2 regions of the Mycolicibacterium sp. SMGY-1XX genome follow, and region 1 is predicted to be linked to the other one. Evidence: riboswitches for the same ligand, from Rfam matches in the RefSeq annotation. Region 1 holds a riboswitch; the other holds the start of a gene.
What was found. A riboswitch is a leader RNA that binds a small molecule or an ion and turns the genes downstream of it on or off. The one in region 1 is predicted to bind cobalamin.
Positions count from the first base shown of each region.

Region 2: linked by a shared signal. The riboswitch ahead of NL241_RS34380 (ABC transporter substrate-binding protein) and the one ahead of NL241_RS09745 (energy-coupling factor ABC transporter permease) in region 1 are both predicted to bind cobalamin.

Region 1 covers NZ_CP101139.1:1,982,892-1,994,955, forward strand. Annotated here, with positions in the region: gene NL241_RS09715 (enoyl-CoA hydratase/isomerase family protein) at 1-91, opposite strand, end outside; gene NL241_RS09720 (cobalamin B12-binding domain-containing protein) at 219-641, shown strand; gene NL241_RS09725 (phenylacetate--CoA ligase family protein) at 641-2,074, shown strand; gene meaB (methylmalonyl Co-A mutase-associated GTPase MeaB) at 2,071-3,063, shown strand; gene NL241_RS09735 (methylmalonyl-CoA mutase family protein) at 3,060-4,778, shown strand; gene NL241_RS09740 (FadR/GntR family transcriptional regulator) at 4,875-5,621, shown strand; adenosylcobalamin (AdoCbl) riboswitch at 5,669-5,755, shown strand; gene NL241_RS09745 (energy-coupling factor ABC transporter permease) at 5,811-6,491, shown strand; gene NL241_RS09750 (energy-coupling factor ABC transporter substrate-binding protein) at 6,484-6,840, shown strand; gene cbiQ (cobalt ECF transporter T component CbiQ) at 6,837-7,574, shown strand; gene NL241_RS09760 (energy-coupling factor ABC transporter ATP-binding protein) at 7,585-8,433, shown strand; gene NL241_RS09765 (FadR/GntR family transcriptional regulator) at 8,619-9,371, shown strand; gene NL241_RS09770 (hypothetical protein) at 9,355-9,807, opposite strand; gene ilvC (ketol-acid reductoisomerase) at 9,804-10,880, opposite strand; gene NL241_RS09780 (MFS transporter) at 11,023-12,064, shown strand, end outside.
Region 2 covers NZ_CP101139.1:7,195,371-7,207,434, reverse strand. Annotated here, with positions in the region: gene NL241_RS34415 (Rv0045c family esterase) at 1-847, opposite strand, end outside; gene NL241_RS34410 (inositol-3-phosphate synthase) at 936-2,009, opposite strand; gene NL241_RS34405 (PadR family transcriptional regulator) at 2,079-2,624, opposite strand; gene NL241_RS34400 (DUF1707 SHOCT-like domain-containing protein) at 2,733-3,596, opposite strand; gene NL241_RS34395 (DUF5318 domain-containing protein) at 3,748-4,170, shown strand; gene NL241_RS34390 (transglycosylase domain-containing protein) at 4,163-6,634, shown strand; partial or broken gene NL241_RS34385 (glycosyltransferase family 87 protein) at 6,649-8,229, shown strand; cobalamin riboswitch at 8,203-8,338, shown strand; gene NL241_RS34380 (ABC transporter substrate-binding protein) at 8,373-9,344, shown strand; gene NL241_RS34375 ((2Fe-2S)-binding protein) at 9,341-9,967, shown strand; gene NL241_RS34370 (FecCD family ABC transporter permease) at 9,988-10,980, shown strand; gene NL241_RS34365 (ABC transporter ATP-binding protein) at 10,977-11,798, shown strand; gene NL241_RS34360 (LacI family DNA-binding transcriptional regulator) at 11,768-12,064, opposite strand, start outside.

The DNA of each region.
Region 1 (12,064 bases):
GCAGCGCATTGATCGCCTTCGGTCGGCGCAGCGTGATCGTGGCGAGGTGCCCGTCGATGTGCAGCGCCGGGTCGGTGGAGGGATGCGGCATCACTGCCCCTTCCTGATCTGAGCTCGATGTGGCGGGACGCCGATTTGGCCCGCGGTTGTTGCGTGCATCACCGTACCCGGTCTATGGTAGAACCACAGATTGGTCGTCCCACAGAAGAGGCAAATTCATGAACCAACCGTCGGCGCTGCCCATCCGCGTGATGCTTGCCAAGATCGGGCTCGACGGACATGACCGCGGGGTGAAGGTCGTCGCCCGCACCCTGCGTGACGCGGGTATGGAGGTCATCTACACCGGACTCCACCGCAGCCCGGCGCAGGTCGTCGAGGCCGCGACCCAGGAGGATGTCGACGTACTGGGCGTGAGCCTGCTGTCCGGCGCCCATATGCACATCTTCACCAAGATCTTCCAGATCATCGACGAGATGGAGGAAAAGCCCCGCTTCGCCATCGTCGCCGGCGGCGTCATGCCCGACGAGGACGAGATCGAACTCCACAAGATGGGTGTGGCCGCCGTGCTCGGGCAGGACACCACCCCGGAGAAAATCGTCGAGACCATCAAGGCGTGCGCTCCGGTGGAGGCGACCAACTGATGGCCACGCCAGAACCCGACATGGAGTCATGGGGCTGGCCGCCGCGTTACGACGCCGACTACCGGCCCCCGGCCGACCAGGAGCACTGGTTCCCGGTGCGGGAGACCATGGATCCCGAGCAACGCGACGCGAAGATCCTCGAACGGATCCAGCAGCTGATGACCTACGCCTGGGAGCATGCGCCGTTCTACCGCAAGAAGTGGTCGGCGGCCGGCCTGGAACCCGGGGACATCACCTCGCTCGAAGAGTTCGAGCGGGTGCCGGTGATCTACAAGGACGAGCTGCGCGCCGACCAGGCCGAGCACCAGCCCTACGGCAGCTATCTCTGCATCGACCCCATCGATGTCACGCACATCAAGGGAACCTCCGGGACCACCGGCCGCCCGACGGCGTTCGGGATCAGCCAGAACGACTGGGTGGCAGTGGCCAACGCCCACGCCCGTGTCATGTGGGGGATGGGTATCCGGCCCAGTGATGTGGTGCTGATCGGCTCGCCGTTGACCCAGTACTGGGGTTCCTGGGGCGCCTACAGCGGCGCGGAACGTCTTGGCGCAGCCGTATTTCCGTTCGGCGCCGGGTTCGCCGGCCAGAGCCTTCGCACCTTGCAGTGGATGCAGCAGATGTCGGCCACCGTGTTCTACGGCACGCCCTCGTACGCGCTTCGCCTGGCCGAGGTGGCCGTCGAGAACGGTATCGACCCGCGCGGCCTCGGGCTGCGCAAGATGTTCTTCTCCGGCGAACCGGGGGCCAGCGTGCCGGCGATCCGGCAGCGCATCATCGACGCCTTCGATGTCGAGGTCTACGACTCCGGCAGCATGGGCGAGGTGGCGCCGTGGATGCACCTCGGTGCCAGCCGCAGTGAGCCGGGCGTATTCGCCTGGCAGGACCTGGTTTACACCGAGGTGTGCGACCCGGGCACCATGCTGCGCGTCCCGTACGGCAGCGAAGGCACCCCGGTGTACACCACCCTGGAGCGCACGTCGCAGCCGATGATCCGGCTGCTGTCCAACGACCTGACCCGCTGGGAGGCCCCCGACGCGTCGCGGGGCCGGACCTATCCGTTCCTGCCCAAGGGCATCTACGGCCGCATCGACGACATGTTCCAGATCCGCGGTGAGAATGTGCAGCCCAATGCCATCGACGAGGTGGTGATGCGCGCCGAGGGCTATGGCGGCGAGCACCGCATCGTCATCACCCGCGAGAAGACGATGGACGAACTGCTGGTGCAGGTCGAGTTCGATGCCGCGCTGACGACCGTGAGCCAGGACGTGTGGATCAAGCGCGTCGGTGAAGATCTGCGCACCGTCCTCGGAGTGGGCGCCAAGGTCGCCACCGTGGCGCCGAACACGTTCGAGCGCACCGAGTTCAAGGCACGCCGGGTCATCGACGACCGCAACCTGTTCGAGTCACTGGACCGGGAGACGACATCATGAGCCAGACCGCCACCGTCTCGCCGGTGGTCGGCCTGGCCGAGCGGATCCGCTCCGGGTCGCAGGTGTCCCTGGCGCGCGGCCTGACGCTGGTCGAGAGCCGGTCGGATGCGGCCGCCGAACTGCTGGCCGAAGTGTGGAAGGACAGCGGCCGGGCCCACGTCGTGGGGATCACCGGACCCGCCGGCAGCGGCAAGAGCACACTGGTGACCCGGATGGCCCGCGAGTACGCCGATCGTGGTGTGCGCGTGGCGATCCTGGCCGTCGACCCCTCCAGCGCCTACTCCGGTGGAGCGATCCTCGGCGACCGGATCCGCATGACGGAGCTGGCCGGTGACAAGAACATCTTCATCCGGTCGATGGCCTCGCGTGGTGCCACCGGCGGCCTGTCCCGCGCGGTGCTCGACGGCATCGTCCTGCTGGACGCGGCGGGGTTCGATGTCATCATCCTCGAGACCGTCGGCGTCGGCCAATCCGAGGTCGACGTCATCAGTGTCGCCCATTCCGTGTTGGTGGTCAGCGTGCCCGGGCTGGGTGACGACATCCAGGCGATCAAGGCCGGCCTGATCGAAATCGCCGACATCCACGTGGTCAACAAGGCAGACCGCCCGGGCGCGGATCTGACGGTCAAACAGCTGCGTGAATCACTGCGGCTGGCGCACAATTTCGCGGGCAAGTGGGACGTGCCGATCAAGAAGGTCACCGCCACCACCGGCGAGGGGGTGGCCGACCTGATCGACGAGACGGCCAAGCACCACACCTGGATGGTCGACAACGGAGCGCTGCGGGAGGTCGAGCGGCGCAATGCCGCCACCCGGATCCGTTGGGCGGCAGAGGCACTGATCGCCGACCAGTTCCGCGTCGGACGCCCCGACTTCGACGCCGCGGTGGACACCCTGATCGCACGCGATGAGGAACCGCGCCAGTCCGCCGCCCGACTGCTCACCGCCATGGCCGTAGACCCCACCGACATAGGAAAAGGAAACTCATGACCTCTCAAGAAAAGTCGATCCCCGAGGAAGTGCGCCTCGTCTCCGATGCGTTGGGCAAGCGCGCCGAAACGGACCTCGAACAGTGGGAAGCCAACGAGCTCGCCGACTTCATCGCCCGCGCGCCCGAGGCCAAGGACGAGTACCTGACGGGTTCGGGCATGCCGGTCAAGCGTGTGTACGGCCCGCAGGACCTGCCGGAGAGCTGGGAAGAGATCGGCCTGCCCGGGCAGTACCCCTACACCCGTGGGCCCTACCCGACGATGTACCGCGGCCGTAAGTGGACGATGCGTCAGATCGCCGGGTTCGGTCAGGCCGAGGAGACCAACAAGCGTTTCCAGTACCTGATCGCCCAGGGCCAGACCGGATTGTCCGTCGACTTCGACATGCCCACACTGATGGGCCTGGACAGCGATGACGAGATGAGCCTCGGCGAGGTGGGCCGCGAAGGTGTGGCCGTCGACGTGCTGCCCGACATGGCCGCGCTGTTCGAGGGCATCGACCTGGAGAACATCTCGGTGTCGATGACCATCAACCCGTCGGCGTGGATCCTGCTGGCGATGTACATCGCCGTCGCCGAGGACCGCGGCATGGACCTCAACAAGCTGTCGGGCACCATTCAGAACGACATCCTCAAAGAGTATGTCGCGCAGAAGGAATGGGTCTTCCCGGTGCGGCCGAGCATGCGCATCGTGCGCGACTGTATCGCCTACGGTGCCGAGCACATGGCGCGCTACAACCCCGTCAACATCAGCGGCTACCACATCAGTGAGGCCGGCGGAAACGCCGTGCAGGAAGTCGCCTTCACCATGGCCATCACCAAGGCCTACGTCGAAGATGTGGTCAAGGCCGGTGTCGATGTGGACACCTTCGCCTCACGCCTGTCGTTCTTCTTCGTCTCCCAGGCCGACATGTTCGAAGAGGTGGCCAAGTTCCGGGCCGTCCGCCGCTACTACGCCAAGATGATGAAGGAGCACTTCGGGGCCAAGAAGCCCAACTCGATGCGGCTGCGTTTCCACGCGCAGACCGCGGCGGCGACGCTGACCAAGCCGCAGCCGATGGTCAACATCGTCCGGACCGCCATCCAGGCGCTGTCGGCGGTGCTCGGTGGCGCGCAGTCCATCCACACCAACGGCCTCGACGAGGCGTACACCATCCCCAGCGAGATGGCGATGAAACTCGCGCTGCGGACCCAGCAGATCATCGCCGACGAGACCAATGTCCCCAATGTCATCGACCCGCTCGGCGGCTCGTACTACGTCGAGGCCCTGACCGACGAGATCGAAAAGGGCATCCAGGAGTACATGGACAAGGTCGAGGCCATGGGCGGGGTGGTCCCGGCCATCGAGCAGGGGTTCTTCCAGAAGGAGATCTCCGACAGCGCCTACGACTACGCCAAGCGCAAGGCCTCCGGTGACCGTCCGGTGATCGGCGTCAACAAGTACGTCGACGAGCAGGAAGACCAGAAGATCGAGGTCCACCAGCTCGACCCGGAGTCCGAGGCCCGTCAGATCGCGCGGCTCAAGAAGACCCGGGCCGACCGCGACCCCGAGCGCGCCAAGGCCGCACTGGAAAACCTGCTCGCGGTGGCCCGTGACGAGAACGCCAACCTGATGCCGGCGACCATCGAAGCGGTGCGCGCGCACCTGTCGATGGGCGAGATCACCGGTGCGCTGCGTGAGGTGTTCGGCAGCTACCAAGAAACACCGGTGTTCTGAGGATTCGAGATGGTACCGACCACTGCACGGGAAACCCGACGGTTGGTCGGTACCATCAACCCCTCAGAGGTCTTCTCGAGAAGAAGAGGTGCGACCGTGTCCGAGGCAACTCCGTCCGAGTGGAAGCCGCTGGCACGTATGCGCACGCACGAGCAGGTGGTGGCCGAGATCGAGAACCGCCTGGTCGCAGGCACGTTGAAGGCGGGGGACCGGTTGCCCCCAGAACGGCAGTTCGCTGAAGCTCTGGGCGTCAGCCGCGGCGCGGTGCGCGAGGCGCTGCGGATCCTGGAGGCCATCGGTGTGGTCGAGGCCGGCACCGGCTCCGGGCCCTCGTCGGGGTCGATGATCGTCAAGGACAGCATCGCCGGTATGGCGATGGTGTTGCGCATCCATCTGCAACTGGCTTCCTTCAATCAGGCGGACCTGGTGGAGGTCCGGCTGCTCATCGAGCGCCTGGCCGCCCGCAACGCCGCCGAGCATGCCACCGCCGAGGACATCGGCGAACTGCGGCAGCTGGTCGAGCAGATGCACGGCGTGCACACCACGGCCGCCTACAACGACCTGGATGCGGCCTTCCACATCCGGATCGTGCGGGCCTCGGGCAACGCGCTGTCGGCGGTGCTCATGGCCGCCATGCGTGAGGCGCTTCGCGACGCCATGGTGACCGCGTTCGAGAGCCTGGACGACCCCGCTGCCACCATGCAGACGCTGACCGACGAACACGCCGCCATCGTCGATGCCATCGCCGCGGGCAACGGCGAGCAGGCGGGCCAACTGGTCGGCGATCACATCGTCGGTTTCTACCGTGCCGTCGGATTCACCGGCCTGCGCTGGGCCGGCTGAAACCCGGGTATCGCCCTGAAACTCAGGTGATGCCCTACCATAACCACGCGGGCTCGATGAAGCTGGTGTGAATCCAGCACAGTCGCGCTACTGTGACACCCCCTTCGGGAGTGAAGTCAGACCTGAGGGCCCGCAGTCGAATCCATTGATCAGGAACGCAGAGATTCCTGCAGGAGAGAACCGTGGCCCATGCATATTGCTGAAGGATTCCTTCCCCCTGTCCACGCCGCGGCGTGGACCATTGCCGCCGCACCATTTGTCGTTCACGGCGCCCGAGCCGTTGTCCGGGAGGTCCGGGAGCGCCCGGAATCGCGGCTGTTGCTGGCCGCGGCCGGCGCGTTCGCTTTCGTACTCTCGGCGATCAAGCTGCCGTCGCTGACGGGCAGCTCCAGTCATCCCACCGGCACCGGCCTGGGTGCGGTGTTGTTCCGGCCCCCGGTGATGGCTTTCCTGGGAACCGTGGTCCTGGTGTTCCAGGCGCTGCTCCTCGGCCACGGCGGTATCACGACGCTGGGCGCCAACGTCTTCTCGATGGCGGTGGTGGGGCCCTGGGTCGGTTACGCGTTCTGGCGTCTGACGCGCCGCGCGGGCATCCTGCCCGCCATCTTCATGGCGATGATGACGGCCAACCTGTCGACCTACTGTGCGACGTCGGTCCAGCTGGCACTGGCGTTCCCCGATGCCCAGTCCGGCGTACTGGGAGCACTGGTCAAGTTCTTGTCCGTGTTCGCAGTGACCCAGATTCCGCTGGCCGTCATCGAAGGCCTGCTGGGTGTGGTGGTGTTCCGGGTGCTGCTCAGCGTCGCCAAGCCGGAGCTGACCCAACTCGGGGTGCTCGGCGCCAAGCGGCAGGAGGCTGCTGATGTCTGAATCGCCGAAGTCGACGAGATCATGGCTGATCAACCTCGGCCTGCTGGCCGCCGCAGCCGCCATCTTCATCGTGTGCCTGACCATCGGCCAGGGCATCGCCGGTGACGAATCCGAAGAGTCGTTCGTCGGCACCGACACCACCGCCGTCACGGCCATCGAAGAGGGCCACCCGGATTACGAGCCGTGGTTCGCGCAGGTGTTCGCGCCGCCGTCCGCCGAAGTCGAGTCAGGACTGTTCGCGCTGCAGGCAGCACTCGGTGCGGGTGTATTCGGTTATGCGCTGGGCGCGCTGCGGCGCCGACGGAACACCCCAGCCACCGCGCCCGTCGCCGGTGACGACCGCTCTTGATCGGATCACGCCTCGACAGTGCGGCCTGGGACAGCCGATGGCGGTCCCGGTCCGTGCTGGAGAAGGTGATCCTGTGCGGCGGGCTCCTGGCGTGCGCGGTGGTGTTGCCCCCGTGGCCCGCTGCCGCTCTGGTGCTGCTGGTCGCCCTGGCGGCGGCGCACCTGGCCGGGCTGCCCGCCACCCATCTGCTGCGGATGCTGAGCATCCCGATGGTGTTCATCCTCGTTGCCGGGGTGTCCACGGCGGTGAGCCTGGATCCGTCCGGCCCCACCCTGACGACCTCCGCCGAGGCGATCACGCGGGCGTGTGCGACCGTCGCCCGCGCCGTGGCGGCCACCGCGGCGCTGATGTTGCTCGCCTCCACCACCCCGATGAGCGACCTCACCGACTCCCTGCGCCGGATCGGGGTGCCCTCGGCCTGCGTGGACGTGGTGACCGTGATGTACCGGATGATCTTCCTGCTGTTGGATTCCATTGGGGTGGTGCGCAAATCGCAGGTCGGCCGGCTCGGGTACTCGAGTGTCTTCCGGTCGGTGCGCTCGGCCGGCTTGATGACCGCCGCCGTCCTGGTCCGGGCCTGGCAGCGCGGCCACGCCCTGGAGCGGGGGCTCAGCGGTCGCAACCTGGGCGCGCCGCTGGCCCGCCCCGAGAAACCGGCCATCTCAGCACGTTTCGTGGTCGCCGCGGCCGCGACGAACGTCGTCGTCGCGGTGACGTCACTGGCGCTGGTGTGAGGAAGCGACCATGAGCCACCGACACCTGGCCGCGGCCGGTCTGCACTTCGGGTATCTGCGCGGTGCCGAGGTACTGGCCGGCGCCGATCTCGACATCGCTCCCGGCTCGCGGGTCGCGCTGTTGGGCGCCAACGGATCCGGCAAGAGCACCCTGTTGCAGTGCCTGGCGGGCACACTGGCGCCGGACTCGGGGGCGATCACCCTCGACGGCCGCCCGATAGCCAGGTCGCGTCGAGGTCTGCGCGAGCACCGCCAAGCGGTGCAGCTCGTCTTCCAGGACCCCGACGATCAGCTGTTCTCCGCCGATGTCGCCGAAGACGTCGCCTATGGCCCGATCAATCTCGGGTTGTCGGCCACCGAGATCCGGGAACGCGTCGATCGCGCGCTGAAGCTGCTGGGCATCGAAGACCTCAGAAGCCGCCCCACCCACCAGCTTTCGTTCGGGCAGCGCAAGAGGGTCGCCATCGCGGGAGCGATCGCGATGCAACCGTGTGTGCTGCTGTTGGACGAGCCCACCGCGGGCGTCGATCCGGCGGGGGTCGACGCGTTGTTCGCCACACTGGCCGACCTGGAACGGGCCGACACCACCGTCGCGCTGTCCACCCACGACACCGCATTGGCGTTGGACTGGGCCGACTCGATTGCGGTGATCGATCACGGGGTCACGCGGCAGGACCGGCCGATGGCGATCTTCGGCGACGCGGAACTGATCAAGACCGCCCAACTGCGCATGCCCTGGCTCATCACCTTCAGCGAGGAATTGATCGCCGACGGCCTCCTGCCGGCAGGCGCGCGGCCGGAAACGCCCAGTGCCCTTCGGGCGGCGCTGAAGTCGGCGTTGCCGGTGCGACACGAGTAGCTACGGGCGGTATCCGGACGGCTCTTCATGCTCTAGACTGGTTGCCGCGGGCCCGATGAAGTTGGTGAGAATCCAGCACAGTCGCGCTACTGTGACACCCCGCTGAGGTGAGGGTGAAGTCAGACCTGACGGTCCGCAGCTGAGATCCATCGATCAGGGACGCCGAATCCCTGCAGGAGGACACCGTGGCCGACGTTACGTCCGAGCACATCTCACCAGCACAGTGGAAGCCCTTGGCGCGCATGCGCACCCACGAGCAGGTGGTGGCTGAAATCGAGCACCGCCTCGTGTTGGGCACCCTGAAGGCCGGCGACCGGCTGCCACCTGAGCGCCAGTTCGCCGAGGCGCTGGGGGTCAGCCGCGGAGCGGTGCGGGAAGCACTGCGCATCCTCGAGGCCATCGGTGTGGTGGAGGCGGGCACCGGCACCGGTCCGGCCTCGGGATCACGGATCGTCAAAGACAGTGTGGCCGGTATGGCGATGGTGCTACGAATTCACCTGCAGCTGGGTTCTTTCAGTACAGAAGATCTCGGCGAGGTGCGGCTGCTCATCGAACGCCTGGCGGCGCGCAAGGCTGCCGACAACGCCACTGCCGAGGACATCGCCGTCCTGCGTAACCTGGTGAACCAGATGCGGGCCGCTCGCACCCCTGCCGCATTCAACGACCTCGACGCGGCCTTCCACACCCGCATCGTGCAGACCTCCGGCAACGGGTTGTCCGCGGTGCTGATGGCGGCGTTGCGGGACGCTCAACGGCGCACCCGGTCAACCGAATTCGAGAGCTGGGACGACTTCATCGGGAACCTTTCGGCCGTCACCGACGAGTACAGCGCCATCATCGATGCGATCGCCGCGGGTGACGGTGGGGTGGCCGCAGACCTGACGGCAAGCCAGCTGACCCACGGCGGACGAGACGCCGGTCTCAGGCGGGCTGGCTGATCCGCTGGGGCGGCGTCGTCTCGAATGTCCAGCCCGTGAGGGTCACCACCGACCGGAGAAACCCCTCGAAGGTGGTGAAGTGCAGGCGGCCGAGCCCCGGCCGGGTCCGATACACCTGACCCGTCCACGGCTGATCGGCCGATACAATGAATTTGTGCTTGCCTGAGGCATTTTCGCGTAGCAGCTTCGGGCTCAGAGAGTGGCGGCCGATGGGGTGTGGTGCCGGTTCCGGGGATACCGAATGCAACGGCCACCCGGTGACCGCCAAGAATTGGCCGCAGAACGATTCGAGCGAATCGAAGCGGTGCCGGTGGTTGCCCGGGCGGGTGTGGTAGACCTCGCCGACCCACGGCGCCTCGGTGGCCACGATGATCTTCCAGGCCACGGGCGTGGACTTCATCGACTGCGGACCCGCACTGCCGTCGGTCATCGTCATGCCCGGGCCGGGCTGCCCTGATAGTCGTTGTCCTGCTGCTGGATCCAACCCATCAGGCCGCGGAGGTCGCGGCCGGTGGCTTCGATCGGATGCTGCTCGCCCTGGGCGCGCAGGGTGCGGAATTCACCCGCACCGGCGTCCTGGTCGTCGATGAACCGTTTGGCGAAGGTGCCGTCCACGATGTCGGCCAGAACCTCCTTCATGTGTTCCTTGACATCAGGGGTGATGACGCGCGGGCCCGAGACGTAATCGCCGAATTCGGCTGTGTCCGAGCATGACCAGCGTTGCTTGGCGATGCCGCCCTCGTACATCAGGTCGACGATCAACTTGAGCTCGTGCAGGCATTCGAAGTACGCGACCTCCGGCTGGTAACCCGCCTCGACCAGGGTTTCGAAGCCGTACATCACCAATTGTGAAGCACCACCGCACAACACGGACTGCTCCCCGAACAGATCGGTCTCGGTTTCCTCGGCGAAGGTGGTCTTGATGCCTCCGGCACGCAGGCCGCCCAGTGCTTTGGCGTACGACAGTGCCAGCGGCCACGCCTGTCCGGAATGGTCCCGCTCCACGGCCACCAGCACCGGCACACCGCGGCCGTCGGTGTACTCACGCCGCACCAGATGGCCGGGGCCCTTGGGCGCGACCATGAACACATCGACGCCGGCCGGGGGAGTGATGTAGCCGAACCGGATGTTGAACCCGTGGCTGAACACCAGCGCGTTGCCCGCCTCGAGTGCCGGGGCGATCTCCTGGGCGTACAGCGTTCGCTGGTGTTGATCGGGTACCAGCAGGACGATCACGTCGGCCTCGGCGGCGGCCGCTGCGGGCGTCAGGACGCGCAGGCCCTCTTCGTCGGCCTTGGTGCGGCTGCGGGAGCCCGACTGCAAACCGATGCGGACGTCGACGCCACTGTCGCGTAGCGACAGCGCCTGCGCGTGGCCCTGGCTGCCGTAGCCGATGACCGCCACCCGCTTCCCCTGGATCAGCGACAAGTCGGCGTCGTCGTCGTAGAACATCTCGGCGGCCATCAGATCTCTTTCCTGCTCAAGACAGGTCGCCGTGCTGACGACCATCCTGTGGTCGGACCATACAGAGGGTGATGAAGTGCGTCAAGGACCATTGGTGTGGCTGGGGCAACTTGGCCGAGCTCCTTGTGGTGTGTACCACACCTATGGTAGGACCATATAGAGATCCATCCAACCTTTGGAGATGCCCATGCACCAGCAGAGCCCGGCTCTGACTCCCAACCAGGATTCGACGTCCCAACGCCGTGGTCTTCGGAAAGTCGGCGCTGCCAGCCTGATCGGAACGACGATCGAGTACTACGACTTCTTCGTCTACGGCACCGCGGCCGCTTTGGTGTTCCCCGCCGTCTTCTTCCCCGATGTCAGCCCCGCCATGGGCACCATCGCCTCGTTTGCCACCTTCGGGGTGGCCTTCTTCGCCCGTCCCGTCGGGTCGATCGTGTTCGGCCACTTCGGAGACAAGATCGGACGCAAACGCACCCTGGTGTGGACGCTGCTGATGATGGGGCTGTCCACGGTGCTGATCGGCCTGTTCCCCGGGTACGACACCGGCGTGTTCGGGGTCTTCGAGAACGGCATCGGTATCTGGGCCCCCATCCTGTTGGTGACGATGCGTTTCCTGCAGGGTCTGGCCATGGGTGGGGAATGGGCCGGCGCCACGTTGCTGACCGCCGAGTACGCGCCGAAGAATCAACGCGGGCGAATGGCGGTGTACCCGCAGCTCGGGCCGGCCTGCGCTTTCTTCCTGGCCAGCGGCACCTTCTTCGTGGTGTCGCTGACCGTCGGCGCCACCAGCGAGGCGTTCCTGAGCTACGGCTGGCGCTTCCCGTTCCTGGCGTCGCTGATCCTGGTCATGGTGGGTCTGTGGATCCGGCTGTCCATCGCGGAAACGCCCGTGTTCAAAGCGCATCTGGAGAAGGAGAAGCTGGCGGCGTCCACCGCGCCGGTGAAGCTGCCGTTCGCCGATGCGTTCCGGCGCCAGTGGAAGCAGATCCTGATCGCAGGCCTGGCCATGTCGACGGTGTTCTCGATGTTCTACACCGGCAGCACCTTCCTCACCAGCTACGGCATGGGCACCCTGGAGTTCACCCGCACGATGATCCTGGGCTTCGGCATGATCGGCGCCGTGGTCCTCGCTGTGGTGACGGCCGCCGCGGCGATCATCTCCGACCGGGTGGGACGCAAGAAAGTGATCGCCGTGGCCTACGGCGGTGCGGTGATCTGGTCGCTGC
Region 2 (12,064 bases), 2.1 Mb from region 1:
GCTGATCGCTCTGCACGGAGTGGCCGGAATCGGCGACCACGATGGTGCGCTGGAACCCCGGTGCCTCCGCGGCGAACTGAGCGGCGTCGTCGTCGTTGACGAAGAACGAGTTGGCCCCGCGCACCAGCGTCGTCGGCATGGAGATCGAGGCGACGTCATCCCAGAGTCCCTCGAACCCCTCACCCTTGCGGAACGAGTCGTACCGCCAGGTCCAGGTGCCGTCGTCGAGGCGCTTCGAATTGTGGAACACGCCGCGCCGCAAGGAGTTCCGGTCCCGGTGCGGGGCGGCGGCCACGGTGACCTCGAGCATGGCGGCGAAGCTGGGGAAGGTCCGGTCGCCCTGCACCAGTGCGACGGTGCCCTTCTGCGCCTCGGTCATCTGGGTGTGCCGTTCCGGCGCTGACGGGGTGACGTCGACCAGCAGCAGGCGCGGCACCAGCTCGGGCGCGGTGGCGGCGATCCGCAGTGCCGTGAGCCCGCCCAGGGACATGCCGACCACCAGCGCGGGTGCGGGGGCGTGCTCGCGCAGCACCGGAATGATCTTCTCGGCGGCCAGTTTCGGTCCGTAGTCACCGTCCTCGCGCCAGGCGGAACGGCCGTGACCGGGCAGGTCCACCGCCAAGGCGGGCTCGCCGAGGCCGACGATCACGGTGTCCCAGGTGTGGGCGTTCTGCCCGCCGCCGTGCAGGAACACCACCGTCGGCGGTTCGGCGCCGAACTTCAGTGCGCTGATCTCGCCGGCGTCGATGCGCTGCACCGGAGGCACGTGTGACACCCCGGCCTGCTCGGCGTTCTCCGGCAGCAGGGCGAACTCGTCGAGACCCGGCAACTCGTCATCAGAGACCACGCTCTGACTGTACAAACACGCCGAGACTGCACACAGTGCGGGATTCCCGGGGAATTCCCGCAGCGTGCGCAGTCTCGGCGCAGAAGACTCAGCCCTCGATGAAGGTTTCGAGCTGGGTGCGGGCGATATCGTCGGCCAGCTGCTTCGGCGGGCTCTTCATCAGGTACGCCGAGGCCGCCTCGACGGGGCCACCGATACCGCGGTCCTTGGCGATCTTCGCCGCGCGCACCGCGTCGATGATGACGCCGGCCGAGTTCGGCGAGTCCCACACCTCGAGCTTGTACTCCAGGTTCAGCGGCACGTCACCGAAGGCGCGGCCTTCCAGGCGGACGTAGGCCCACTTGCGGTCGTCGAGCCAGCCGACGTGATCGGACGGGCCGATGTGCACGTCCTTGGTGTTGAACTCACGCTGCAGGTTGGACGTGACGGCCTGGGTCTTGGAGATCTTCTTCGACTCCAGCCGCGAACGCTCCAGCATGTTGAGGAAGTCCATGTTGCCGCCGACGTTGAGCTGCATGGTGCGGTCCAGCTGCACGCCGCGGTCTTCGAACAGCTTGGCCATCACGCGGTGGGTGATGGTGGCGCCCACCTGGCTCTTGATGTCGTCGCCGACGATCGGCACACCGGCGGCGCGGAACTTCTCGGCCCACACCGGGTCGGAGGCGATGAAGACGGGCAGCGCGTTGACGAAGGCCACGCCGGCGTCGATGGCGCACTGGGCGTAGAACTTGTCGGCCTCTTCGGAGCCGACGGGCAGGTAGGAGACCAGCACGTCGACCTTGGCGTCTTTGAGCGCCTTGACCACGTCGACGGCCTCGGTGTCAGAGATCTCGATGGTTTCGGCGTAGTACTTGCCGATGCCGTCGAGTGTCGGTCCGCGCTGCACCGTCACGTTGGTCGGCGGCACGTCGGCGATCTTGATGGTGTTGTTCTCCGAGGCGAAGATGGCCTCGGACAGGTCGAAGCCGACCTTCTTGGCGTCCACGTCGAAGGCGGCGACGAACTTGACGTCCCGGACGTGGTAGCGGCCGAACTTCACGTGCATCAGGCCGGGGACGCTGGCGTTCTCGTCGGCGTCCTTGTAGTACTGCACACCCTGCACCAGCGAGGACGCGCAGTTTCCGACGCCGACGATGGCGACCCGGATGTCCTGGTCAGTCATGGACGTTTCCCTTCATCTTTCAACTTGCGTATTGCGTCCGTCTTCACGAACCACTCTTGCCGTGGGTTTTCAGGGTTGATCGGTGCGCCCGTTGGCGACGCGTTCGGCGGCGATCAGCTCGTTGAGCCACTTCACCTCACGCTCGCTGGACTCCAGCCCGAGTTGGTGCAGCTGGCGGGTGTACCGATCGAACGAACTACTGGCCCGCGCAACGGCTTCACGGAGACCTTCCCGGCGTTCCTCGACCTGGCGACGACGACCCTCCAGGATTCGCATCCGGGCTTCGGCCGGGGTGCGGTTGAAGAAAGCCAGATGCACACCGAACCCGTCGTCGGTGTAGTTCTGCGGACCGGTGTCGGCCACCAACTCGCTGAACCGCTGCCGTCCGGCATCGGTGAGCTGGTAGACGCGACGGGCCCGCCGGACCTTCAAGGTTCCCTCCGGGGCAGCGTCTTCGACAATGAGCCCGTCGGTCTGCATCCGGCGCAGGGCCGGGTACAGCGAACCGTAGGAGAAGGCGCGGAATGCGCCCAGGAGTCCAGTCAGCCGTTTGCGGAGTTCATAGCCGTGCATGGGCGATTCGAGAAGAAGGCCCAAGATGGCGAGTTCCAGCATCGCCAACACCTCCTTGCTCGTCCGTTACGGCGGTTCGACACCTCGCGCAATAGTATCGCGCCGATATATACGCCGCTACATCAGAGCAACATCCGAGTGAAGATCGGCCTACTCGCTGGGGTAGGACACCCGCTTGATCACACCGTCGCCGCCCAGCTCGAGGTAGCCGCTGTTACCGAATTCCGGCGTCACGTAGATGCTCACCTCGATCGTGCCCGGCGGCGCGGTGATGTCGTCGGTGGCCTCGATGCTGACGTGTGTGCTCTCGACCTCCGCGGGATCGATACCCAGCGTCTCCGGGGCGCCGCGGATGATGCCCACCATCGCGGGGATGTCGAAGGCACCGAGGTCCACGACGCGCTCGTCGGAACCCACCGTGGTCTCCGACGGGTCATCCCAGCCGCCTCGGTAGGAGTAGCTCAGCGCGCGCCGCGGTTCCGTGGGGTCCTGACGGGTCAGCGACGCGTAGTCCTCGAAGATCGTGATGTCGTAGCCGGTGGTGTCGCCGAACTTCGAGCGCATCTGCTCGAACAGCCCGGTCAGCCCGCCCAGGGAGAACAACTGCCGCGGCGGGGTCAGCACCTTGGCGGGAATGCCGTCGGATTTGGCGCCCGGATCGGTCTCGAAACTCAACGGCGAGCTGGTGTTGCCGTACAACCCCCAGCCGATCCCGATGCCCAGTACCACCAGCACCGCCGCCACCGCGGCCCGCAGACCCCAGCCGGCGCCTGGAGTCTGCAGGGGAGACGGCTTCTTCAGGTCGGGCAGTTTGACGGGTGCGTTCTCGATCTGCAGATCGGCCACCAGCGCCTGTAGATCACCGAGGGTCGCGGCGGCAGTGGCCGCCGCCACCCGCTGGCGGTGTTCCTCCATCGACAACTGGCCGTCGGCCAGCGCACTGTCCAGAACCGCGCAGGTGTCGTTCCTGTTGCTGTCCTTGGCCCGTGTACCTGCTGTTTGACGCGTCGCCACGCGATGATCGTAAGAGTTCGTCCCCCCGGATGCTTACAACTGCGGTGATGAGCGTCATGGCATGCGGCAGCGCTGGGCGGATGCACGGTTTCGTGCACAGGGCAGGCCCGTCGCGGCTCTGTGCTCAGAAGGCCGACGTACTCTTGTGATCGTGCGATTGCAGCGACAGGTGGTGGACTACGCGCTTCGGCGGCGTTCCCTGCTGGCCGAGGTGTACTCCGGCCGCACGGGCGTCTCCGAGGTCTGCGACGCCAACCCCTACCTGTTGCGCGCCGCGAAGTTCCACGGAAAACCCAGTTCCGTCATGTGCCCGATCTGCCGGAAGGAACAGCTGACGCTGGTGTCCTGGGTGTTCGGTGACCATCTGGGCCCGGTGTCGGGATCGGCTCGTACCGCCGAGGAACTGGTACTACTGGCGACCAAGCACGAAGAGTTCTCGGTACATGTGGTGGAGGTATGCCGAACCTGCAGTTGGAATCATCTGGTCAAGTCCTACGTGCTGGGCGCGCCGAAGTCTCCGAAGGCGCCCCGCACTCGAACTGCGCGCAAGGGCGCGCGGACGGCCAGTGAGTAACCCGGGGCGGCACGACCGGTCGGCTTCTGATGATCAGCGCGGGTCAGCGGCCAACGGTGCGCACGCCAGACGACCCGAGCCCGAAACCAGCCGCCTCCCGGCGCAGCCGGAGCCACACCGCAGAAGTGCCGTGCGGCCCGACCAGCGGCCCACCTCGGTCATCCCGCCGGTGCGCGAAGTACCCGATCCCCGCCTGCGCGACCCGATCGACGTGGTCAAGGCCGCCCTCGACGGGACGCCGCCGCCGAAGCTGCCGCCCGGCGGGCCGCATCCGCCCGGCGGCGGTGGCGGCGGGCCGAAGAAGCCCTCGCAGATCAACTGGAAGTGGGTTCGGCGCGGCCTGGCCGCCGCCGCCGCGGTCCTGATCCTGCTACCGCTCATCACGTTCGGGATGGCGTATTTCATCGTCGAGGTGCCCAAGCCCGGCGACATCCGCACCAACCAGGTCTCGACCATCCTGGCCAGCGACGGCTCGGAGATCGCGCGGATCGTTCCGCCGGAAGGCAACCGGGTCGACGTCAACATCGACCAGATCCCGGTGTCGGTGCGGGATGCGGTGATGGCCGCCGAGGACCGTGACTTCTACTCCAATCCCGGCTTCTCCTTCACCGGCTTCCTGCGCGCCACGAAGAACAACCTGTTCGGCGGCGATCTGCAGGGCGGGTCGACGATCACGCAGCAGTACGTGAAGAACGCGCTGGTCGGCGACGCCCGCTCCGGTGTGGGCGGGGTGATCCGCAAGGCCAAGGAGCTGGTCATCTCGACGAAGATGTCCAGCGAATGGTCCAAAGACCAGGTGATGCAGTCGTACCTGAACATCATCTACTTCGGCCGCGGCGCCTACGGTGTCTCGGCGGCCGCCCAGGCTTACTTCAACAAACCCGTCGAGCAGCTCACCGTGGCCGAGGGTGCGCTGCTGGCGGCGCTGATCCAGCGGCCGTCGGGACTGGACCCTGCCGTCGACCTGGAAGGCGCCACCACCCGCTGGAACTGGGTGCTCGACGGCATGGTCGAAATCGGCGCACTGTCCGCCGAGGACCGCGCCGCACAGGTGTTCCCCCCGACCATCCCGCCGGAGCAGGCCGGTTCGGCCAACCAGACCACGGGCCCCAACGGTTTGATCGAGCGGCAGGTCATCCGCGAGCTGCTGGACCTGTTCGACATCGACGAGCAGCAACTCAACACCGAGGGCCTGCAGATCACCACCACCATCGACCCCAAGGCGCAGGCGGCCGCGGAGGAGGCGGTGACCGAGACCCTCGAGGGTCAGGACCCGGACATGCGGTCGGCCGTGGTGTCGGTCGATCCGAAGACCGGCGCGGTCAAGGCCTACTACGGCGGCTCGGATGCCAACGGTTTCGACTTCGCGCAGGCCGGGCTGCCCACCGGCTCGTCGTTCAAGGTGTTCGCACTCGTCGCGGCCCTGGAGCAGGGCAAGGGGCTGGGCTATCAGGTGGACTCGTCACCACTGACCGTCAACGGCATCGAGATCGGCAATGTCGAAGGCAACAGCTGCGGCACCTGCAACATCGCCGAGGCGTTGAAGCGGTCGCTCAACACCAGCTACTACCGCCTGATGCTCGAGCTGGAGAACGGCCCGTCCGACGTCGCCGACGCCGCGCACCGGGCCGGTATCGCCGAGAGCTTCCCCGGTGTCGAGCACACCTTGAGCGAGGACGGCCAGGGCGGGCCGCCGAACAACGGCGTGGTGCTGGGGCAGTACCAGTCCCGGGTCATCGACATGGCCTCGGCGTACGCGACGCTGGCTGACTCCGGCGTCTACCACCGGCCGCACTTCGTGCAGAAGGTGGTCAACGCGCAGGGCCAGGTCCTATTTGACGCCAGCACCCAGGACACCGAGGGTGAGCAGCGCATCGACAAGGCCGTCGCCGACAACGTCACCGCCGCCATGCAACCCATCGCCGGCTATTCCAACGGCCACAACCTGGCCGGCGGCCGCCCGTCGGCCGCGAAGACGGGCACCAATCAGCTCGGCGACACCGGCGCCAACCGCGACGCCTGGATGGTCGGGTTCACCCCGTCCTTGTCGACCGCCGTCTGGGTGGGCACCGTCGACGGCACCAAGCCGCTGGAGAACCAGTGGGGCTCGCCGGTGTACGGCTCGGGCCTGCCGTCGGACATCTGGAAGGCAACGATGGACGGCGCCCTCGAGGGCACCGACGACGAGGAATTCCCGAAGCCGACCGAGATCGGCGGGTACGCCGGGGTGCCTGCCGCTCCGCCACCGCGGCCGACGCAGACCGCGCCGCCGACACCGCAGCCGGGCACGGTGATCCAGCCCAGTATCGAGATCGCGCCGGGTATCACCATCCCGCTGGGTCCGCCGACGACGGTGCCGGCTCCGGTTCCGGGTGGCGCTCCGCCCGTACCGGCCGCGCCGGGCGCTCCGGTGCCCCCGCCGGTCGACCCCAACGCACCGATCGTGCCCCCGCCGCCCCCGTGACGGAATCGGGGGGAGTGTCACCGCAGCGGTTGGCCACCGATACCCGCAGTGCCGACGATCGGGACCTGCCCAGCCGCAACGATGTGATGGTGTCGGCCATGTCCGACGTGGTCGGGGGACCGGTCGGACGGCATGCACTCATCGGCAGGCAGCGGTTGTTCACCCCGCTGCGGGTCATCTTCGTCATCGCCCTGGTGTTCCTCGCGCTGGGGTGGACCACCAAATCGCCGTGTCTGCAGACCGTGGGCACCGGCACCGCCGATCAACGCGTGGCCAACTGGGAGAACCAGCGGGCCTACTACTCGCTCTGTTATTCCGACACCGTGCCGCTCTACACCGCGGAGTTGTTGAGCCAGGGCAAGTTCCCGTACAAATCGAGCTGGCTGGAGACCGACGAGAACGGTCAGCCCCGCACCCAGTACGACGGCACCCAGGCCATCCGTTACATGGAGTATCCGGTGCTCACCGGCGTCTACCAGTACGTGTCGATGGCGCTGGCCAAGACCTATTCGGCGCTGACGCGGGCCGTCACCTGGCCGGTGCTCTCCGGTGTCGCCGAGGTGGTGATGTTCTTCAACATCGCCGCGTTCGGCCTGGCGCTGGCCTGGTTGGCGACGGTGTGGGCCACCGCGATGCTGGCCGGACGCCGCATCTGGGACGCCGCCCTGGTGGCCGGCTCGCCTCTGCTGATCTTCCAGATCTTCACCAATTTCGACGCGCTGGCAACGGCTTTCGCCATGGGTGGGCTGCTGGCGTGGGCGCGCCGAAGACCGGTGCTGGCCGGTGTGCTGATCGGCCTCGGGGTGGCGGCCAAGCTGTATCCGGCGCTGTTGCTCCTGCCGATCGTGCTGCTGGCGGTGCGGTCGGGCCGTCTCGTCGAGGCCGGTAAGACGGTGGCGGCGGCGCTGGCCGCCTGGCTGGTGGTCAACCTGCCGATCATGGTGCTGTTCCCGCAGGGGTGGGCGGAGTTCTTCCGGCTCAACAGCCGCCGCGGTGAGGACATGGACTCGCTGTACAACGTGTTCGGCAGCTTCACCGGCTGGCGGGGTTTCGACACCGAGCTCGGCTTCTGGGAGCCGCCGGCGATTCTCAACAGTGTGGTTGCGCTGTTGTTCGTGTTGTGTTGTGCCGCAATCGCCTACATCGCGCTCACCGCACCCACGCGGCCCCGGCTGGCGCAGTTGGCGTTTCTGGTGGTGGCGGCGTTCCTGCTGACCAACAAGGTGTGGAGCCCGCAGTTCTCGCTGTGGCTGGTTCCGTTGGCGGTGCTCGCGCTCCCGCACCGCAGGATCCTGCTGGCCTGGATGACCATCGACGCCCTGGTGTGGGTGCCGCGCATGCTGTTCCTGTTCGGCGAGCAGAACAAGGGTCTGCCCGAGCAGGCGCTGACCACCACCGTCCTGCTGCGAGACATCGCCGTCATCGGGCTCTGTGTCCTGGTGATCCGGCAGATCTACCGCCCCGCCGACGACCTGGTGCGCTGGCGTGGCCGTATCGACGATCCGTCGGGCGGGGTCTTCGACCGGGCTCCGGACAACCCACCCTCGTGGTTGCCGGACTTCCTCTCAGCTAAAGTCGGTAGCGCCGGTCAACCGATCGGCTCCGATGGACAAGCAGGAAGCCGGTGTGAATCCGGCGCGGTCCCGCCACGGTGACCGGGTAGCGAACCCGGAAGTCCGATACTGCCTCCACCGGATGAGCCTGCCCTGGGACGAGGACATCCCGGATGGAGTCACGCATGACCGTTCGCACACTCTGTGCCATCCTCACCGTTGTAGCGCTTCTCGCCGGCTGCAGTTCGGCAGCTTCGGACACCAAAGCCGAAGCGGCAGAGGGCTTCCCGCTCACCATCGACAACTGCGATGAGGCCGTCACCGTCGACGCGCCGCCGGCCCGGGCGGTCGGCTATTTCCAGCAGTCCACCGAGATCATGCTGGCGCTCGGATTACAGGACTCTGTGGTGGGCAATGTCTACCCGGACAATCCGCCGCTGCCGCAGTACCAGCAGGCCTACGACGACATCCCGTTGATCTCGGACAAGGACGCTTCCTTCGAACAATTGCTGGCGGCGGGCCCGGATTTCGTCTACGGCGGCTACCGCAGCGCGTTCGCCGAGTCGGAGGGCCGCGCCCGCGCTGCGTTCGCCGATGCCGGGATCACCACGTATCTCAGCCCGGAGGCCTGCGCGACGGGCCCGGTCCGGATGGATGACGTCTACGCCGAGATCGAGCGGGTCGCCACGATCTTCGGTGTGCCGGAACGCGCGGAGAGCCTGACGACCGAGATGAAACGCAGCGTCGACGACGCGCGCGCCGGCATCGAGGGCGTGCCACCGCTGAAGGTGTTCGTCTACGACAGTGGCGAGGACTCGGCATTCACCGCCGGCGGCAAGGGAATCGGAACCCAGCTCATCGAATTGGCCGGGGGAACCAACATTTTCGCCGATCTCGACGAGGTGTTCGGCGACGTCTCGTGGGAACAGGTCATCGAACGCAACCCCGATGTCATCGTCATCTATGACTACTTCGGCGCGCCGGGGGTGGAGAACAAGAAGGAGTTCCTGCGGTCGCGGCCGGAGCTGGCCGACGTACCGGCGATCAAGAACAACAGGTTCGCCGACCTGACCCTGCAGGACACGGTGATGGGGGTTCGGGCGCCGTACGCGGTGGGCAAGCTGGCAGCGCAGTTGCATCCGGACCGCTTCCAATGACGTTGGCGGCTGCGCTCACCCGCGCCGCCCGGTTCGGCGGGTACTTCGAAGTCGGACTGGACGGGGCCGTTCCGGAGTTCGACCTCGACAGGACGCTGACGGCGGTGGCCGCCCGGCTCGGTACCGCCGAGTCACGGGTGGCGGTGTCCTCTCTGCAATACGAGTTCGCCGAACGACTGTGGGCGGTGTCGCTGGGGGCGTGGGCTTTCGGCCGCATCGTGCCGGACCTGACCGGGCTGCGGTACGGCGCCGGCGCAGACGGCAGGCTGGTCCTGGGTTTCGCGGACCTGCGCGGCACCGATTGTCTGGGTGCGACCACGGAACAGGTGGCAGAATTGTTGGCGCACAACGTCATCAGCCAGCTCGAAGTCTTCCACGAGACCGTGCGGACCGCCACCAAGATGGCCGATGGTCTGCTGTGGGGCAACGCCGCCACGGCATTGGTGCTCTCGGCGCGGTCAGCCAGCCGGGGCCGGTCCTGCTATGCCGTCGCGTCGGCGTTGTTGGCGCAGCCGCCCCTGCTCGGCCGGGTCATCGGACCGATCACCACCCCCAAGCGGCGGAGCTGTTGCCTGTTCTACCGCACGGCCGCCGGACGCAAGTGTGGGGACTGTCCGCTGTGAACCCGCGGGCTTCCTACCCCATGGTCATGCTGGGCCTGGCCGCCCTTCTGGTCGCCAGCATGGTGCTGGGTCTGGCGATCGGCTCCATCAACGTCCCGCCGGCCGATGTCGCCAAAGCGATTCTGCAACAACCTGTTCCCACGCATCACGCGACCATCGTGCTGCAGGTGCGGGGGCCGCGGGTGCTGCTGGGCGCGGTGGTGGGCGCCGGCCTGGGTGTGGTCGGGATGACCTTGCAGGCGCTGGTACGCAACCCGCTGGCCGATCCGTTCCTGCTCGGGGTCTCCTCCGGTGCTTCGGTGGGCGCGGTGGCGGTCATCCTGACCGGGGTGACGGTGTTCGGGTTCGCCTCGACGTCCGTCGCCGCCTTCCTGGGTGCTCTTGCGGCACTGGGGTTGGTGTACCTGCTGTCCCGCGCCGGTGGCCAGATCACCACCACCCGCCTGGTCCTCGCCGGTGTCGCGGTCGCCTACGTGCTGTCGGCGGTGACCAGCTTGATGCTGATCATGTCGAGCAGCGGCGACCAGGCCCGCCAGGTGTTGACCTGGCTGCTGGGCGGTTTGGGTGGGGCGAACTGGGATTCCCTGTGGCTGCCGCTGTCGGTGGTGTTGATCGGGCTGGCGGTGCTGCTGGCGCAGTCCCGCATCCTCAACGTCCTGCTGGCCGGTGATGAGGCAGCGATGACAATGGGGGTGGACGCCAACCGGTTTCGCGCGCAGGTGTTCGTGGTGACCTCACTGGTCACCGGTGTGCTGGTGGCCGTCAGCGGGCCCATCGGGTTCGTCGGGCTGATCCTGCCCCACGCGGTGCGACTGCTCGTGGGCAGCGACCACCGGCGGGCGCTGCCGGCCACCGCGCTGGCGGGCGCCTCCTTCCTGGTGATCGCCGATATGGCGGCCCGGACGTTGGCGTCACCGCAGGAGATCCCGGTGGGTGTGCTCACCGCGTTGTGCGGTGGGCCGTTCTTCCTCTGGCTCATCCGCCGGGATGCCCGCCGGACGGTGGCCGCGTGAGCGCCGCGCGATTGCGGGCCGACGCGGTGTCGGTGCGCCTCGGCGGCCGCATGGTGGTCGAATCGGTGTCGCTGTCGGCTGAACCGGGCCAGGTCATCGGGGTGGTGGGCCCCAACGGGTGCGGAAAATCCACCCTGTTGCGCGCGCTGGTGGGCATCCTGAAACCCGCCGCCGGGCAGGTGTACGTCGACGGGGTGAAGATCGGTCAGCTGTCCAGCAGGGAGCTCGCCCGCCGGGTGGCCACCGTATTACAAGATGCGGCAGGTGATTTCGATCTGCGCGCCCACGATGTGGTGGCGATGGGCCGCGCCCCGTTCAAGCGGATGTTCCAGCGTGACGACGCAACGGACGCCGCGATCGTCGCGCAGGCGCTCGACCTGGTGGGCGCCGCGCATCTGACGTGGCAGCCGTTCGCGCTGATGTCCGGCGGCGAGCGCCAGCGGGTGCTCATCGCGCGGGCCCTGGCGCAGCACCCGCGTCTGCTGGTGCTCGACGAGCCCACCAACCACCTCGATATCCGGCATCAGTTCGACGCCCTGGCGTTGCCGCGCCGGCTGGGGGTGACGGCCGTCGTCGCGCTGCATGATCTGAACCTGGCCGCGCACTATTGCGATGTCATCCACGTGCTCGATCGCGGGCGTTCGGTGTGTGCGGGCCCACCGGCGGAGGTTCTGACCCCGGAGTTGTTGGCGCAGGTCTACGGTGTCGTCGGCACCGTCGGCCCGCATCCCGTCACCGGTCGGTCCCAGGTGAGTTTCGATCCGGGAGGGTCGGTGGCCGCGACCGGTCAGGCGGTCTCGCGCGCGACAATGCGATAGCCGACGTCGACGGCGGTGGCGTCGACGGCTTCACCGTTGATCCGGGCCAGGAGGAGATCGGCTGCGCGCGAACCGATTTCGTTGACGTCCACACTGACGGTGGTGAGCGCGGGGATGAGGTGGCGGGCTATCTCGAAGTCACCGAAACCGGTGATCGCCAGCTGGTCCGGCACCACCAGGCCCCGTCGCTGGGCAGCCAGCACCGCGGCCGCCGCGAAGACGTCGGAGGCGAACACCACCGCGGAGGTTTCGGGATGGCGTTGCAG